DNA from 4 places in the Kitasatospora sp. NPDC004669 genome. Region 4 is predicted to be linked to each of the others. Evidence: riboswitches for the same ligand, from Rfam matches in the RefSeq annotation. Region 4 holds a riboswitch; each other region holds the start of a gene.
What was found. A riboswitch is a leader RNA that binds a small molecule or an ion and turns the genes downstream of it on or off. The one in region 4 is predicted to bind cobalamin.

Region 1: linked by a shared signal. The riboswitch ahead of ABZW30_RS32400 (cobalamin biosynthesis protein) and the one ahead of ABZW30_RS05975 (HoxN/HupN/NixA family nickel/cobalt transporter) in region 4 are both predicted to bind cobalamin.
Region 2: linked by a shared signal. The riboswitch ahead of metE (5-methyltetrahydropteroyltriglutamate--homocysteine S-methyltransferase) and the one ahead of ABZW30_RS05975 (HoxN/HupN/NixA family nickel/cobalt transporter) in region 4 are both predicted to bind cobalamin.
Region 3: linked by a shared signal. The riboswitch ahead of ABZW30_RS28210 (HoxN/HupN/NixA family nickel/cobalt transporter) and the one ahead of ABZW30_RS05975 (HoxN/HupN/NixA family nickel/cobalt transporter) in region 4 are both predicted to bind cobalamin.

Annotation. Positions count from the first base shown of each region.
Region 1 is NZ_JBEXKB010000050.1:12,869-16,865, reverse strand. Features, by position in the region: gene ABZW30_RS32410 (alpha/beta hydrolase) at 1-799, opposite strand, end outside; gene ABZW30_RS32405 (helix-turn-helix transcriptional regulator) at 923-1,615, opposite strand; cobalamin riboswitch at 1,811-1,954, shown strand; gene ABZW30_RS32400 (cobalamin biosynthesis protein) at 2,053-3,195, shown strand; gene ABZW30_RS32395 (cobyric acid synthase) at 3,207-3,997, shown strand, end outside.
Region 2 is NZ_JBEXKB010000039.1:14,161-18,157, forward strand. Features, by position in the region: gene ABZW30_RS28230 (3-hydroxybutyryl-CoA dehydrogenase) at 1-604, shown strand, start outside; cobalamin riboswitch at 653-847, shown strand; gene metE (5-methyltetrahydropteroyltriglutamate--homocysteine S-methyltransferase) at 996-3,335, shown strand; gene ABZW30_RS28240 (hotdog domain-containing protein) at 3,395-3,823, shown strand.
Region 3 is NZ_JBEXKB010000039.1:4,831-8,827, reverse strand. Features, by position in the region: gene ABZW30_RS28210 (HoxN/HupN/NixA family nickel/cobalt transporter) at 120-1,229, opposite strand; cobalamin riboswitch at 1,281-1,523, opposite strand; gene ABZW30_RS28205 (metalloregulator ArsR/SmtB family transcription factor) at 1,621-1,953, shown strand; gene ABZW30_RS28200 (zinc ABC transporter substrate-binding protein) at 1,997-2,791, opposite strand; gene ABZW30_RS28195 (metal ABC transporter permease) at 2,749-3,612, opposite strand; gene ABZW30_RS28190 (ABC transporter ATP-binding protein) at 3,609-3,997, opposite strand, start outside.
Region 4 is NZ_JBEXKB010000005.1:1,230-5,226, forward strand. Features, by position in the region: gene ABZW30_RS05960 (aminopeptidase P family protein) at 1-1,094, opposite strand, end outside; gene rpmG (50S ribosomal protein L33) at 1,411-1,575, shown strand; gene ABZW30_RS05970 (hypothetical protein) at 1,601-1,726, shown strand; gene ABZW30_RS05975 (HoxN/HupN/NixA family nickel/cobalt transporter) at 1,943-3,052, opposite strand; cobalamin riboswitch at 3,084-3,277, opposite strand; gene ABZW30_RS05980 (metalloregulator ArsR/SmtB family transcription factor) at 3,359-3,742, shown strand.

The DNA of each region.
Region 1 (3,997 bases), on a different contig from region 4:
CGGGGAGGTCGAGGACGGGCGAGTCGAGGATCAATCCGCTGACGGCGTGGGCCCAGGCCGAGCGGGCCGCCGTGTGCAGGACCGTGGTGGCGCCCAGCGACCAGCCGTAGAGGATCACCCGGCCCGCGCCGTGGTCGAGCGCCAGCCGTATCGCCGACTCGATGTCGCGCCACTCGGTCGCGCCGAAGTGGCTGAGCCCGTCCGGGGAGGCGGGGGCGCCCTCGTCGCCGCGGTAGGTGACGGCCAGGACGGGCAGGCCGAGGCGGTCGAGCACCGGAAGGACCGGCAGGGTCTGCTGGCGGTCGGCCTCGGTGCCGTGGACCAGGATCACCCAGGTGCCGCGCTTGCCGCCGAGGTGCCAGGCGGGGAGGGGGCCCAACTCGCCGTCGGCGCTGGTGTCTGCGAAGGCGAGGCCTAGCGCCTCGGTGGGGTCGCCGAGCAGGACGCGGGGGGTGAAGCGGACCTCGGTGCCGGGCGTGAGGGTGCCCCGGTCGGCGCGGACCAGCCGCCGGGTGACGCCCTGCTCGTCGCTGTGCAGGATCTCCTCGACCACCGCGTGCCCGCCGCCCTCCCACTCCACGGCCCAGCGGCCGCGCCGCAGGCTCTCCGGGCGGCGGGTGAAGGTGACCCGGCCGGCGGCGAGGGTCTGCACCAGGATGGGACCGGACCCCTCCTCCACGGGCGCCCCCGTCCCCGCCCCCGGATGGACTATCCGCTCGGAGGCCCGGCGGCCGATCGCCACGACGATCCCGGCCCCGACGGCGGCGGCCGCCACAACGGCTGCGGTTCCCCAACGCATATCGTTCCCCGCTCTGCTTCACGGACCGGACGGTGTTCGTACACCAGTTCACCGCAGCCGCGTGCCCCCGGCCACCGGGCTGGGCCGTCCGGGGCATGCGGGAGCAGAGGGGAAAGGGGATCGTCAGACCGGGACGGCCGTCTGCTGGGCGGCGAGGAGGTGCCAGAACCGGGGGATGAGGGGCCCGGCAGGGGTGTGGGGGCCGCTGGGAGTGCCCCAGTGGGTGGGGACGTGGTGCTCCTGCTGGAGGAGGGGCAGGACGGCGGCCAGGTCGGGTTCGGGGACGGGGACGAGGCGGGCGAGGGCACGGAGGTGGGGTTGCCAGCGGCCGGCGACGCACTGGCGCAGGAGCCGGTCGAGGGCCTCGGCGCGGCCGGTGGCCTCGACGAGCTCGGTCAGCCGCAGGCCCAGGACCTGGGCGAGGGCGTGGGTCTGGTCCGGGTCGCCGTCCCAGTGGCCGGTCAGTTCGGCCTCCTGGTACGTGGGCAGGAGCATGCCGACGCGCTCGGCGACGGCCTCCTGGCCGAGCTCCCGGGCGATGCGGTGGTCCCTCAGACGCGTCGGGCGGGCGCCCAGCAGGTCGGCGGCGGGGCACCAGAGGGCGCGGGCGAGGGCGATGAACTCGGCCTCGCCGGGGCGCAGGTCGCCGTTCTCCCAGGCGAGGACGTGGCCGGACAGCAGCCGCACACCGTGGGCGGCCATGCCCTCGGCGACCTGTTCCGGGGTCAGGCCGAGGCCGACCCGGTGGGCGCGGGCGGCCTCGGGTGAGAACGGCACCGGGGGCGGGGCGGCGACGGGGGTCTTTCTGCGGCGCATGGCACCGAACGGTAGGTGCGGCCCTCGCCGCGCCCCCAGCCGCCGAACACACGAAGCGGAGCCGACGAGGCCTCCACCGCGCTGGGCGATCGCACAGCACGACACCCGGTACACCGTGTGACCAACCCCTCCGAGGCCTCGGTTGACGCACGGATCGGCCGCGTGATGGGATCCTCGGGCCAAACGGAGGCATGGAGAGGAAGCCGGTGCGAGTCCGGCGCGGTCCCGCCACTGTCACCGGGGAGCACGCTCGGAAGGTGCCACGGCGGACCGTCAGTCATTGCTGGCAGGCTGCTGGAAGGCTCCGGGGGTGCGTCCGACCCGGAAGCCAGGAGACTCTCGCCCCCGGTACGTCGATCCAGGGCGCGGACCCTGAGTGAGGACACGCACGCGATGCAGGCTGCCCCGCCCCGTCCGACTCCGAGCTGCCCGCCGTCGTGCGCCCGCTGACCCGCGCCGCCGCCTTCGCGCTGGGCGCCGTCGCGGGCTACGCCGCCGACGCCCGCTTCGCCGACCCCCGCCGCGGCCACCCGGTCGCCCTCTTCGGCACCGCCGCGACCCGCCTGGAGCGCCGCCTGTGGCGCGACGACCGTGCGGCCGGGACGGCGTACACGGCGCTGTGCGTGGGCGCGGTCGCGGCCGGCGCGCTGGCCCTGGACCGTACGGTGGGCCGCCGTCCGCTGGGCCGGGCGGCACTGGCCGCGGCGGCGACCTGGACGGTGCTCGGCGGCACCTCGCTGACCCGGGAGGCGCGCACCATCGGCCGCTCGCTCACCGCAGGCGATCTGACGGCCGCCCGGGAGCGGCTGCCGCACCTGTGCGGGCGGGACCCGAGCGCGCTGGACGGGCAGCAGATCGCCCGCGCGGTGGTCGAGTCGGTGGCCGAGAACACTGCGGACGCCGTGGTGAACGCGCTGGTCTGGGGCGCCCTGGCGGGCACGCCGGGGCTGCTGGCCTTCCGCGCGGTGAACACCCTGGACGCCATGGTGGGCCACCGCTCGCCCCGCTACGCCCGCTTCGGCTGGGCCTCGGCCCGGCTGGACGACGTCGCCGGCTGGCCGGGCGCCCGGCTGACCGCGCTGCTGACGGTGGCCGCCGCGCCCGAACCCCGTACCGCCTGGCGGGTCTGGCGCCGGGACGGCTCCGCGCACCCGAGCCCGAACGCGGGCCAGGCCGAGTCGGCCTTCGCCGGCGCGGTGGGCGTACGCCTGGGCGGGACGCTCCGGTACCCGCACGAGCCGAAGGGCGCGCCGGTGCCGAAAGCGACGAGCGACGAGCGAGCGGTGGCGGCGCCCCCGGCCGAAGGCGGGGGGAGAGTGCCGGAGAGTGGGCCCCTCCTGTCCGAGGGCGGGCAAGGAGGGCGAACGTCGGCACCGGATCAGGAGCGCCCGGAGGCGAGTGCGGAGTCACGTGAGCGGGTGGAGCACCGGCCGGTGCTGGGCGAGGAGTTGCGCCCGGTGACGGTGGACGACATCGAGCGGGCCTGCACGCTGTCCCGGCGGGTGACCGCGCTGGCGCTGGGTACGACGGTCGCGGGGCACGTCCTGCTGCGGCTTCTGATGAGAAGGGGTAGGGCGTGAGCGAGCGAAGCATGGGGGTCCCCCCGGCCGGAGGCTGGGGGGAAGGTGGGCGCGTGAAGAACGCGCTGCTGGTCGCCGGGACGACCTCGGACGCGGGCAAGAGCGTGGTGACGGCCGGGATCTGCCGCTGGCTGGCCCGCCAGGGCGTGCACGTCGCGCCGTTCAAGGCGCAGAACATGTCGCTGAACTCCTTCGTCACCACCGACGGCGCCGAGATCGGCCGTGCCCAGGCGATGCAGGCGCAGGCCGCCCGGGTGGAGCCGGAGGCGGCGATGAACCCGGTGCTGCTCAAGCCCGGCGCGGACGGCCGCAGCCAGGTGGTGCTGCTCGGCAAGCCGGTGGCCGAGGTCGGCGCGCTGGACTACCGCGAGCGCAAGCCCGTCCTGCTGGAACGCGCCCTGGAGTGCCTGGCGGACCTGCGCCGCCGCTTCGACGTGGTGGTCTGCGAGGGTGCCGGCTCGCCCGCCGAGATCAACCTGCGCGACCGCGACATCGCCAACATGGGCCTGGCCACCGCCGCCGGGCTGCCCGTCGTGGTGGTCGGCGACATCGACCGCGGCGGGGTGTTCGCGGCGATGTACGGGACGCTGGCGCTGCTGTCGGCCGAGGACCAGCGGCACGTGGCCGGCTGGTTCGTCAACAAGTTCCGCGGCGACGCGCGGCTGCTGGCGCCCGGACTGGAGATGCTGCACGGGCTGACCGGCCGTCCGGTGCTGGGCACGCTGCCGATGCTGCCGGGGCTGTGGCTGGACGCCGAGGACTCGCTCGACCTGTCGACGGTGGTGGACCGGGTGGACGGCCG
Region 2 (3,997 bases), on a different contig from region 4:
CGAGGCCGTCGTCGAGGACGAGCGGGTCAAGACCGACGTCCTCAGCACCCTGGACAAGGTGCTCGCCGACGAGAACGCCGTGCTGGCCACCAACACCTCGGCCATCCCGGTCACCCGCCTTGGCATCGCCACCGGCCGCGCTTCCCACGTCCTGGGTCTGCACTTCTTCAACCCGGCGCCCGTCATGCCGCTCGTCGAGCTGGTGTCGTCGCTGCACACCGACCAAGCGGTGCTGGAACGGGTGGAGACCTTTGCGCGGGTCGCACTCGGCAGGCACGTCATCCGCTCCCGGGACCGGGCCGGTTTCGTCGTCAACGCGCTGCTGGTGCCCTACCTGCTCTCCGCGATCCGCATGGCCGAAGCCGGCCACGCCACCCCGGAGGACATCGACGCCGGCATGATCCACGGCTGCGCCCACCCCATGGGCCCCCTCCAACTCGCCGACCTCATCGGCCTGGACACGGTGGAGGCCATCGCACAGTCGCTGTACGACGAGTACAAGGAGCCGCTCTACGCGCCCCCGCCGCTGCTCTCGCGCATGGTCGAGGCCGGCCTGCTCGGCCGCAAGTCCGGCCGGGGCTTCCACCGGCACCCCACCCGGTGAACCCGATCGACCCGAGGCGCCGGGTGCGGCTAGGGTGAGCGGTGCAGCTGGTTCGCCCCGTCCGCCAGGCGGGATGCGTCGCAAGAGGGAATCCGGTGGGAATCCGGAACTGCCCCGCAGCGGTGAGTGGGAACGAAAGCCGTCAACAGCACTGGGAGCCCGATGGGCCCTGGGAAGCGACGGCCGGTAGGAGCCGGTACGGCCCAACGGGCCCGGCGCGCCCGCGAGTCCGAAGACCTGCCACTGCCCGTGCGCCGCAGCGGCGCGCGGTCTCACCGGGACCTCGCGGGAAGGTCGGCGGCGGCACGGGCACGGCGGACTCACTCCCCGGGCCCGCTCCTTCGCGCACCCTCCCCCTCGGGGTCCGTGCGAACTCGCGAAGGAGAGTTCCGTGACCACCCATCCCATCGCCACCGTCCACGGCTACCCCCGCCAGGGCCCCGGGCGTGAACTCAAGCGCGCCACCGAGGCCTACTGGGCCGGCCACGCCACCGCCGCGGACCTGCTGGCCACCGCCGCCAAGCTGCGCCGCGACGTCTGGCAGCAGCTGGCCGCCACCGGCATCGGCGAGATCCCCAGCAACCACTTCTCGCTCTACGACCACGTGCTGGACGCCGCCTTCATGCTGGGTGCCGTTCCGCCCCGGCACCGCGCCGCCGCCCCGGCCGACGCCCGGCCCGGTACCCCGGAGCACATGCTGGCCGTGTACTTCGCCGCAGCTCGCGGCACCGCCGACGTCGCACCGCTGGAGATGACCAAGTGGTTCGACACCAACTACCACTACCTCGTCCCCGAACTCGGCCCCGACACCGTCTTCCGCGCCGACCCGGGCAAGCCGCTCACCGAGTTCGCCGAGGCCAAACTCCTCGGCCACACCACCCGGCCCGTACTGCTCGGGCCCATCAGCTTCCTCCTGCTCTCCAAGCCGCACGCCGACGCACCCGCGGGCTTCCAGCCGCTCACCCTGCTCGACCGCCTGCTGCCCGTCTACGCCGAGATCCTCGCCGACCTGCGCGCCGTCGGAGCCGAGTGGGTGCAGCTCGACGAACCCGCCCTCGTCCAGGACCGCACCCCGGCCGAACTGGACGCCACCGCCCGCGCCTACCGCGACCTGACCGCCCTCACCAGCCGGCCCCGGCTGCTGGTCGCCTCCTACTTCGACGCCCTCGGCGAAGCCCTGCCCGTCCTCGCCCGCACGGCCGTCGAGGGCCTCGCCCTCGACTTCACCGGCCCCGCCGCCGCCAACCTCCCCGCCCTCGCCTCGCTCGGCGGCCTGCCCGGCAAGCGCCTGGTCGCCGGCGTGGTCGACGGCCGCAACATCTGGACCGCCCACCTCGAACAGGCCCTCGCCACCTCCGCCACCCTCCTCGGCCTCGCCAACCACGTCGACATCGCCCCGTCCTGCTCCCTCCTGCACGTCCCGCTCGACGCCACCGCCGAACGCGACCTCGACCCGCAGGTCCGGCGCTGGCTCGCCTTCGCCCGCCAGAAGACCGACGAGGTGGTCACCCTCGCCCGCGGACTCGCCGAAGGCCGCGACACCATCGCACCCCAACTCGCCGCCAACCGCGCCGCCCGCGACAGCCGAGCCACCTCGACGCTCACCCACGACCCCGCCGTACGGGCCCGCTGTGCCGCCGTCCGTCCCGAAGACGCCCGCCGCACCACCCCGTACACCGAGCGCGCCACCGCCCAGCACGCCCGACTCGGCCTGCCGGCGCTGCCCACCACCACCATCGGCTCCTTCCCGCAGACCGCCGACCTGCGCACCGCCCGCGCCGAGCTGCGGGCAGGACGGATCGACGCCGCCGGCTACCGGGAGCGGATGGCGGCCGAGATCCGCGAGGTCATCGCCTTCCAGGAGAAGACCGGCCTCGATGTCCTGGTGCACGGCGAACCCGAACGCAACGACATGGTCCAGTACTTCGCCGAGCAGCTCACCGGCTTCCTCACCACCCGACACGGCTGGGTGCAGTCCTACGGCACCCGCTACGTCCGGCCCCCGGTGATCGCGGGCGACGTCTCCCGCCCGCACCCGATGACCATCGACTGGTACCGCTGCGCCCAGGACCTGACCGACCGTCCGGTCAAGGGCATGCTCACCGGCCCCGTCACCATGCTCGCCTGGTCCTTCGTCCGCGACGACCAGCCGCTCGCCGACACCGTCCGCCAGGTCGCCCTCGCCCTGCGCGACGAGGTCACCGACCTCGAAGCAGCCGGCGCCGCCGTCGTCCAGGTCGACGAACCCGCCCTGCGCGAGACCCTCCCGCTGCGGCGCACCGCCCACGCCTCCTACCTCGCCTGGGCCACCGAGGCGTTCAGCCTCACCACCAGCGGCGTCCGCGCCGACACCCAGATCCACACCCACATGTGCTACGCCGAGTTCGGCGACATCCTCAGCGCCATCGACGACCTCGACGCCGACGTCATCTCCCTGGAAGCCGCCCGCTCCGCGATGGCCGTCGCCGCCGAACTCGCCACCGCCGGCTACCCGCGCGAGGCCGGTCCCGGCGTGTACGACATCCACTCCCCGCGCGTGCCCACGACCGAGGAGATCACCGGCCTGCTCCGGACCGCCCTCGCCCACCTCCCCGCCGAACGCCTGTGGGTCAACCCCGACTGCGGCCTCAAGACCCGCCACTGGGCCGAGGTCCGCCCCGCCCTGGAGAACCTCGTCGCCGCCGCCCGCGCGGTCCGCGCCACCCTCGCCACCCCGGACGGCGGCCGGTGACCGCCCCCGCCGCCCCCGCGCGCACGCCAGCCGACTCGGCGGTGACGCTGGCGCACATCATGAGCGAGCACGACACCAACCTCTACGGCACCGTCCACGGCGGCGTGGTGATGAAACTGATCGACGACGCGGCAGCCGCCGCGGCGGGCCGGCACGCGGGCGTACCGGCCGTCACCGTCTCGGTGGAGGAGATGACCTTCCTCGCCCCGGTCCACGCGGGCGATCTGCTCACCGTCCGAGCCCAGGTGGACCGGGCGGGGCGCACCTCGATGGACGTCGGTGTCGTCGTCACCGCCGAACGCTGGAACACCACCGGCCCGGTCAGCCGGGTCGCCACCGCCCACCTCATCTTCGTCGCCATCGACGCCGACGGCCAACCACACCGCGTCCCCGCACTCGACCCCGTCACCGCACCCGACCGACGCCGCGAACGACACGCCCGCGACCAACGCCGACACACCCGGCCAGGACACACCGACACCGAATAGCCCAGTGCCGGCCGGTCCACCCTGGACCGGCCGGCACGAACAGCACCTCATGCCCGGCCGGCAGGTGACCGGCTGTCGCGATCTGCTGTCTGACGGTCAATGCCAGTGCATGGATGCGCATCGCAGAGCTGCTCAGAGGTCAATCCGGGCGTCGAGCCCGAACAGGCCGCGGCC
Region 3 (3,997 bases), on a different contig from region 4:
GGGGCGGCGCGCCCCGCCGGGGTGGTTGCCGCGGCGGCGCGGGGGGGGGGGGGGGCGGGCCACCGCGGGGGGGGCCCCCCCGCCCGCCCCCCCCCCACAGGCTGAGAACAGCGCGAGCGTCAGCCGGTCTGGTCGACGCGGGCAGCCCAGCGCTGTTCGACGTTGCTGAAGCGCCAGTAGGCGAGGGCACAGGCCCAGACCACGACGAACATGCCGACCAGGATGTAGCCGACGTTGTCGAGGCTGATGTCGGAGATCCAGCCGGTGACCGGGTCGGTGAGGTCGAGCTTCTCGTGCAGGACGCCGACCAGCTCGATGGTGCCGATGACGAAGGCCACGGCGATCGACAGCCCGGTGATGGTGAGGTTGTAGTAAACCTTGCGCACCGGGTTGGAGAACGCCCAGTGGTAGGCGAAGTTCATGAAGGTGCCGTCGAGGGTGTCGAACAGGCTCATGCCGCAGGCGAACAGCAGCGGCAGGCAGATGATCGCGTACCAGGGCAGGCCGGAGGCGGCGCCGGAGCCGGCCATCACCATCAGCGCGACCTCGGTGGCGGTGTCGAAGCCCAGGCCGAACAGCACGCCGACCGGGTACATCTGGCCGGGGCGGCGGATGGACTTGGTGAGGCGCCCGAGGATGCGGTTCATGAAGCCGCGCTCGTCGAGGTGCTTCTCCAGCTGCTTCTCGTCGAACTGGCCAGCCCGCATGGCCTTGTAGACGTGGTAGATCCCGGCGAGCGCGATCAGGTTGAGCGCGGCGATCAGGTAGAGGAAGGTGCCGGAGACACTGGTGCCGATGACACCCAGCCACTGGTGCGCGGTGGACTGGTCGTCGACCAGGGTGCCGGCGATCTGTGCGCCGCCGGCGACGAGGGCGGCCATCGCCATGACGATGCTGGAATGGCCGAGGGCGAACCAGAACCCGACCGAGACCGGGCGCTGGCCGTCGGCCATCAGCTTGCGGGTGGTGTTGTCGATGGCGGCGATGTGGTCGGCGTCGAAGGCGTGCCGCATGCCGAGGGTGTAGGCGGTGATGCCGAGCCCGACGCCGAAGGCCTGGTTGCCGATCGTGTAGTGGTTCGGGGCGACCAGCAGGAACAGCATGCCGAAGGCGACCACGTGCATGGCCACGATGACGGCCAGCAGCGTGGCGGTGCGGACGGTGTCCTGCCGCTGCCAGCGCGGCGGCAGCGGCAGGGTCGATGACGGGGTTTCGTCGGTGAGGGTCATGACGGGCGGCCTCTCCAGCTCCTCGATGGGGGCACCCCCGGGTGAGGTCGGGGGAGTCGTGCACGCCGTGGCCGGTCTCCTGGCTGGGGGATGGACAGTTCTGCCCGCGTCCGGGCAGGGCTGAGCGCACCCCACGGCTCGTCTTCCCGCGCGCCGTACGGCACCGGTGACTGCCCGCAGTTCCTGCGGGCACGCCAGGGGCACTACCCCTTCACAGTGGCGAGGGCCGCGCCGGAATCGGCTCCTGAGGAGCTGTCACCGGACTTCCCGAACACCACGGCGGGGAACACCGTAGGGGCTGGCCCACCCTGTCGACAAGGCTGCGCAGCTGCGCATATGTTGCAATAACGCAAAGTGCTGACACGGGCATGGCGGGTGAGGGGGAGCGCACGTGCCAGGGGCAATCGATGCCGAAGCGGTGCGGGCGGCCGCTGCCGCGGTGGCGGACCGGGAGCGGCTGCGCGCCGCCGCCGAGCGATTCGCGCTGCTGGCGGAGCCCCGCCGGCTGGCGCTGCTGACCGCCATGCGGGCCGCCGGACCGATCCCGGTCTCCGACCTCGCACAGGCCTGCCAGGTCGCCCCGGCCGCCGTCTCGCAGACGCTGCGGCTGCTCCGTGCGTCGGGGGTGGTCGTCGCGGTCAAGCAGGGCCGCGTGGTTCGCTACGAGCTTCGTGACGCGGCTCTGGAGCAGATCCTCGACGGAGTCCGCGCGCAGGCGTCCTGAGGTGGGGGCTTGGGCATCAGGACCGCCCCCACCTTCAGGTGGATCAGGAGCCGGAGAACGCCTTCGTCAGCTGGCCGGCCGCGTTGCGGTAGACGGTGAGCAGGTCGAGGTCCTGGTCCGGGTAGTTGACGATGTTCACCTGCTTGGCGCCCGAGTCGGGCAATACCGTGCCGACTGACATGTTCTCGTTCTCCAGGACGAACTGTGGCTTCTTCGCGGACAGTTCGGCCAGCTGCGTCGGGGTGACGGCCTCCGGGCCGTAGGTGCCGGTGGGCTGGACGCCCGCGAGGTCGGCGGCCCAGGTGGTGAACGTCTGGGTGACCACCACCGGTGCCTGCCCGGCGGGCCATTTGGCCTTCACCTGTTGGGCGAGCTTGTCGTACTCGGCGGTGAAGGCGGTGTTCCACTGGGCGGCGGCCTGCTCGGTGCCAAAGGCCTTGCCGAGCTTGGTGACCTCGGCGACGGTGGCATCGCGGTGGTCGTCCAGATTGACCTCGACGGGCTTGGCCTTCGAGCCGGCGGCCTCCTTGACCTTGCCGGCGAAGGGCTCGAACGAGGCGTAGAGCACGAAGTCGGCGCCCGCGACGGCGGTCAGGTCGGAGGGCTTCAGTTCGTAGTCGGGCGCGTGCTTGACGCTGGCCGGGACGAGGACCTTGACGTCCTTGGCACCGGCCGCCTTCGCGAGGGCGGCCTCCCAGGTGGTGGTCGCCACCACGACCGGGCCCTTGGACGAGTCGGGGGCGGCGGTGCCGCTCGTGGTGCTGCTGCACGCGGTGAGGGCGAGCAGCCCGGCGGTCAGTGCGACGAACGGGCGGACGGGGACGCGGCTCTGCGCCATGCGGTGGTTCTCCGTTCGGGGATGAGGTGGGCCGCCAGGGCGACGGCCCCGGCGGCGAGGACGAGCACGGGGCCCGGGGGAAGGTCCCAGGCGAGGGCGGCCAGGAACCCGAGCAGGTGGACGGCCGCGCCGATGCCGACCGCCCAGGCGGCGATCGAGCCGAGCGAGTGGCCGAGTCGTCGGGCAGCGAGGGCGGGCAGCAGGGTGAGGGCGTCGACGAGCAGCGCGCCGGTCAGCCGGATCGCCGCGCCGACGGCCACCGCGACCATGACCAGTAACACCAGCGTCAGCCGTTGCACCCGCACGCCCGAGCACAGCGCCAACTCGCGGTCGTGCAGCAGCAGCGCGAGGTCGCGACGGCGCCAGAGGAACAGTGCGGGTACGGCCGCCGCGAGCACGCCGAGGACGGCGAGGTCGGCCGGGCGTACGGCCAGGATCGATCCCCACAGCAGTGCGAACGCGCCGTTGGCATTGACGCCGGAGACCGACAGCACCAGCAGGGCGCCGGCGATCGCCAGGCTCATCAGCAGGCCCATCGCCCCGGACAGGCCGTCAGGTGTACGGGCCAGCGGTGCCACGCCCGCTCCGGCGAGCGCGCACGCGACGATCGCGCACAGGGCCGGGTCGAGGCCGACGATGATGCCGACCGCGATGCCCAGCAGTGCGACGTGCATCATGGCGAACCGCACCGGCATGATGTCGAGCCCGACGATCACCACACCGACGAGCGGCAGTCCCAGGCTCGCCAGGAGCAGTCCGAGGCCGGCCCGCTGCACCGGCACCAACTGCAGCAGCGCGCCGACCTGTTCGAGGGGGTTCACGTGACCACCCGCAGTCGGCCCGCCGCCATTTCCAGCACCCGGTCGCAGCGGGCGGCCAGCGCCCGGTCGTGGGTGACCACGAGCAGGGTGGCCGGAAGGCCGGTGAGTAGCTCTGCCGCCTCCTCCTGGCCGGCGAAGTCGAGCGCTGCGGTTGGCTCGTCGGCGAGCAGCACGCCGGCGCCCGCGGCCACGCATCCGACCGCGCGGGCGAGGTGCATCCGCTGGAGCTGGCCGCCGGAGAGCGCGTCGAGCGGGCGGTCCGCCAGTGCCGCGACCCCCAGCCGCTCGGCTGCCTCGGCCGCCTCGGTGGCGGCGCCGCTGCTGGCCAGCAGCTCCCGTGCCAGCAGCGGGAACCGGCCGGCGGCCGGGCGCTGGGGGATCCAGG
Region 4 (3,997 bases):
AGCTCCTTGGTGGTGATGGTGAGCAGCTCGGGCCCGCCCTCCTCGAGGGGGCGCACGACGAGCGTGTCCTCGATCCGGACCCCGCCCTTGCCCGGGAGGTGCACCCCTGGGCCGACGGTGACCGGCACGCGGCTGTCCAGTTTACCCATGTCCGACGGACCGAGGCGCGGCGCCTCCCGGATCTCCAGCCCGATGCCGTGCCCCACCGGGTGCGGCGAGGTCTCGGCGTGGCCCGCCGCCTCCAGGACCTGCCGGGCGGCCCGGTCGGGTACGCACTGCTCCACACCCGGCCCGAGCGCCTCCCGGCCGGCCCGCTGAGCGCGGAACACCAGCCGGTGCAGCTCCACCTGCCAGGGCTCGGGGGCGGCGCCGATCACGAAGGTCCGGGCGGTCGAGATGCCGTAGCCGCGGTACTGGGCGCCCATCACCACGGTGAGGAAGTCGCCCTCCTCCACCCGGCGGTCGGTGGGCTGGTGGGCGGGCTGGCCGGAGTGGTTGCCGGTGCCGACCGAGACCGGGAAGGCGGCCCGGTCGGCCCCGTGGTCGATCATCCGGCGCTCAAGCTCCATCGCGAGGTGCCGCTCGGTACGGCCGACCAGGATCGACTCCAGCAGCTCGCCGAGCGCCTGGTCGGCGATCTCGGCGGCGATCCGCAGGTCGGCGATCTCATGCTCGTCCTTGACCACCCGCAGCCGCTCCACCACCTGGCCGAGGTCCGCCAGCCGGGCGCCCTCCACCAGGCCCCCCACCGCCCGGTGCCGGGTGACGGACAGGTCGTGCTCCTCCACCGCCAGGTCCCGCACCCCCAGCCGCGCGGCGGCGGCCGCGGCGGCCAGCGCGGTGTCCGCCCCGGCCGACACCGGCACCTGGGTGACGTCCGCGACGATCAGGTGCTCCCCCGTGTCGTCCGGCGGCAGGTCGTCCGGCAACGCGAGCAGCGCCCGTTCCCGGGTCAGCAGCAAGGTCGCCCCACAGGGCGCGCAGCCCGTCAGATACCGCACGTTCGCCGCCCGGGTGACCATCGCCGCATCGGCCCCGGCCGCACTGCAGTGCTCCCTCACCCGCTCCCGCCGACCCGCGTACGCATCCACCATGCGTCGAGCCTACGAACCCCCACCCCAAACCGCCCGCCGAGCGCCGCCGAGGGGGCACGGGCCCACCCCCCGAGACCCGGCGAGCCGGTGGCGAACGAACCGGGGGACTCCCGGGAGCGGGGCCGGCCGATTTTCGCCCCTCAGGGCGCCGGTCGAGGGCGGCGGCCGCGCGGCGGGCGGACATGGACGCTCCCCCGGCGTCCGGGAATGGGCAGGACGGAGCCCACGTTAAACCGGGTGAAAACGACTTCCATTTCGATACAGGTTCGGCCCAGCCCGTCGAACCCGGCACCCCAGGCCCCCGGGAGGACACCCCGTGACCCGCAGTGAACTGCGCCCCGTGATCAAGCTCCGCTCCACCGCCGGCACCGGCTACACGTACGTGACCCGCAAGAACCGCCGGAACGACCCGGACCGGCTGGTCCTGCGCAAGTACGACCCGGCCACCGGCCGGCACGTCGACTTCCGCGAAGAGCGCTGACGAACACCCCCGAAGGAGCCCACCCGTGAAGTCCGGAATCCACCCCGACTACCGCCCGGTCGTCTTCCGCGACAAGGTCGGCCGGTCGCGGGTGCCCGACACCGCCGGCCGGGTCGAACGGTTCCACCGCCGCTACGGCAACCGGCACTGACGACAGGCCGAAACGGCGCCGCCCCACCCCGGGGAGGCACCGTTTCGGCCTGCGACAAGCGGCCTCAGCGCGGCGGCGGCACCGACACCACCATGGTCAACCGCAGCACCCGCTCCCCCGCGTTGCGGTAAAGGAGCGGCTGCGCCCGGTCCAGGTGGTCGGCGCCGGGCTCGCCGTCGCGGGCACGCTGCTGCTCGCGGCAGCGTGCCCGACGGGCTACTCGGCGGGCGTCCAGCGCTTCTCGACGCCGGCCAGCTTCCAGTACGCGATCGCGATCGCCCACACCACCACGAACAGCCCGGCGATCGCGTACCCGACGTTGTCCAGTGAGATGTCCGCGATGAACCCGGTGACCGGATCGGTCAGGTCGAGCTTCTCGTGCAGCACCCCGACCAGCTCGATGGTGCCGATGATGAAGGCCACCGCGATCGACAGCCCAGTGATGGTCAGGTTGTAGTACACCTTGCGCACCGGGTTGGAGAAGGCCCACTGGTACGCGAAGTTCATGAACGTCCCGTCCAGGGTGTCGAACAGGCTCATCCCGGCCGCGAACAGCAGCGGCAGGCAGACGATCGCGTACCAGGGCAGCCCGGCCGCCGCACCCGAGCCGGCCATCACCATCAGGGTGACCTCGGTCGCGGTGTCGAAGCCGAGGCCCAGCACCATGCCCACCGGGAACATCTGCCCGGGCCGGGTGATCGAGCGGGTCGCCCGGTTCAGCGCCCGGGCCATGAAGCCGCGCGAGTCGAGGTGCTGCTCCAGCTCCGCCTCGTCGTACTGCCCGGCCCGCATCGCCCGGAACACCTTGATGATGCCGATCAGCGCCGCCAGGTTGAGCGCGCCGATCAGGTAGAGGAAGACGCCGGAGGTGGTGGTGCCGACCATCCCGAGCCACTTGTGGGTGGTCGACTCGTCGTCCATCAGCGTGTTCGCCAGCTGGGCGCCACCCGCCACCAGGGCGGCCATGAGAACCACCATCGAGGAGTGTCCGAGGGCGAACCAGAAGCCGACCGAGACCGGCCGCTTGCCGTCCGCCATCAGCTTGCGGGTGGTGTTGTCGATCACCGCGATGTGGTCGGCATCGAAGGCGTGCCGCATGCCGAGGGTGTACGCGGTGATACCCAGGCCCACCCCGAAGACCTGGGTACCGACCGCGTAGTTGTGGGGCGCGACCAGGAAGATGAGCGTCCCGAAGGCCACCACGTGCATGGCCAGGATCACCCCCATCAGCCCGGCCGTACGTATGGTGTCCTCGCGCTTCCACCTGAAGGTGGGCAGGACGGAGGGGGCCGCCTCAGCAGGAGTGGCGGTTTCGGGCAGGGTCATCTTCGGATCACGCTCCAGCACCTCGTGGAAAGACTTCGTGAGATGCCGTGGCCGGTCTCCTGGCTTACGGGGCTTCCGGACCCGCCTTCCCAGGCGCACGAGACGCCCAGTGGCATGTGGGTTCGGACAACTCTCCCCCGATCACAGTGGCGAGGGCCGCTCCGGACTGGGACCCCTGAGGGTCCGTCACCGGTCTTCCCGAGCACCACGGCGGGGAACACCGTAGGGGTCCGGCGCCACCCTCGCAAGGTTGCGCACCTGTGCAGGTGTTCAGGATCACAGGCCCCTGCCTGCAAGAATGTACGCATGCATCTCGTACCGGCCGACCGCGCGGGCCACCGCACCATCGACGGGCACCGGGTCTGCGAGGCCATCGCCGCCATCGGCGACACCGCGCACGTCCGGTCCTGGGCCGAGCGGTTCTCCCTGCTCTCCGACCCCGGACGGCTCGCCCTGCTGCTCGCCCTCCACCGGGCCGGGCCGCTCGCCGTCACCGACCTGGCGGTTGCCACCGGCATGCGCGACCCCGCCGTCTCCCAGGCCCTGCGGCTGCTCCGCACAGCGGGCGTGGTCACCGGGGAGAAGGACGGACGCGTGGTGCGCTACCGGCTCGTGGACGACAGCATGCGCCCCCTCCTCGACGAGTGCGCCGCCGCCGAGCACCACGAGCCCACCGCCGCCGCGGGCTGACCGACAGTCGGGGCCGCCCGTCCCGCGCGAAGCGGCACCAGGAGCCGCCCGGATGAGTACGATGTGCCGCCGAGGCCGCCCTCCTCGGCCCGGCCCAACGCCCCGCCCCAACGCCCCGGTCAGCGCGGCGAGTTCCGGCTCGCGGGTGACGGCGGGACCGCGCGGCGGCCGGACCTGACGAGGTCTCGGCACCGGCTCGGGCTGGTGAAGGCGCTGCGCCCCCCGATGCTGTCGGCCTGCACCACCTGGCCGCCC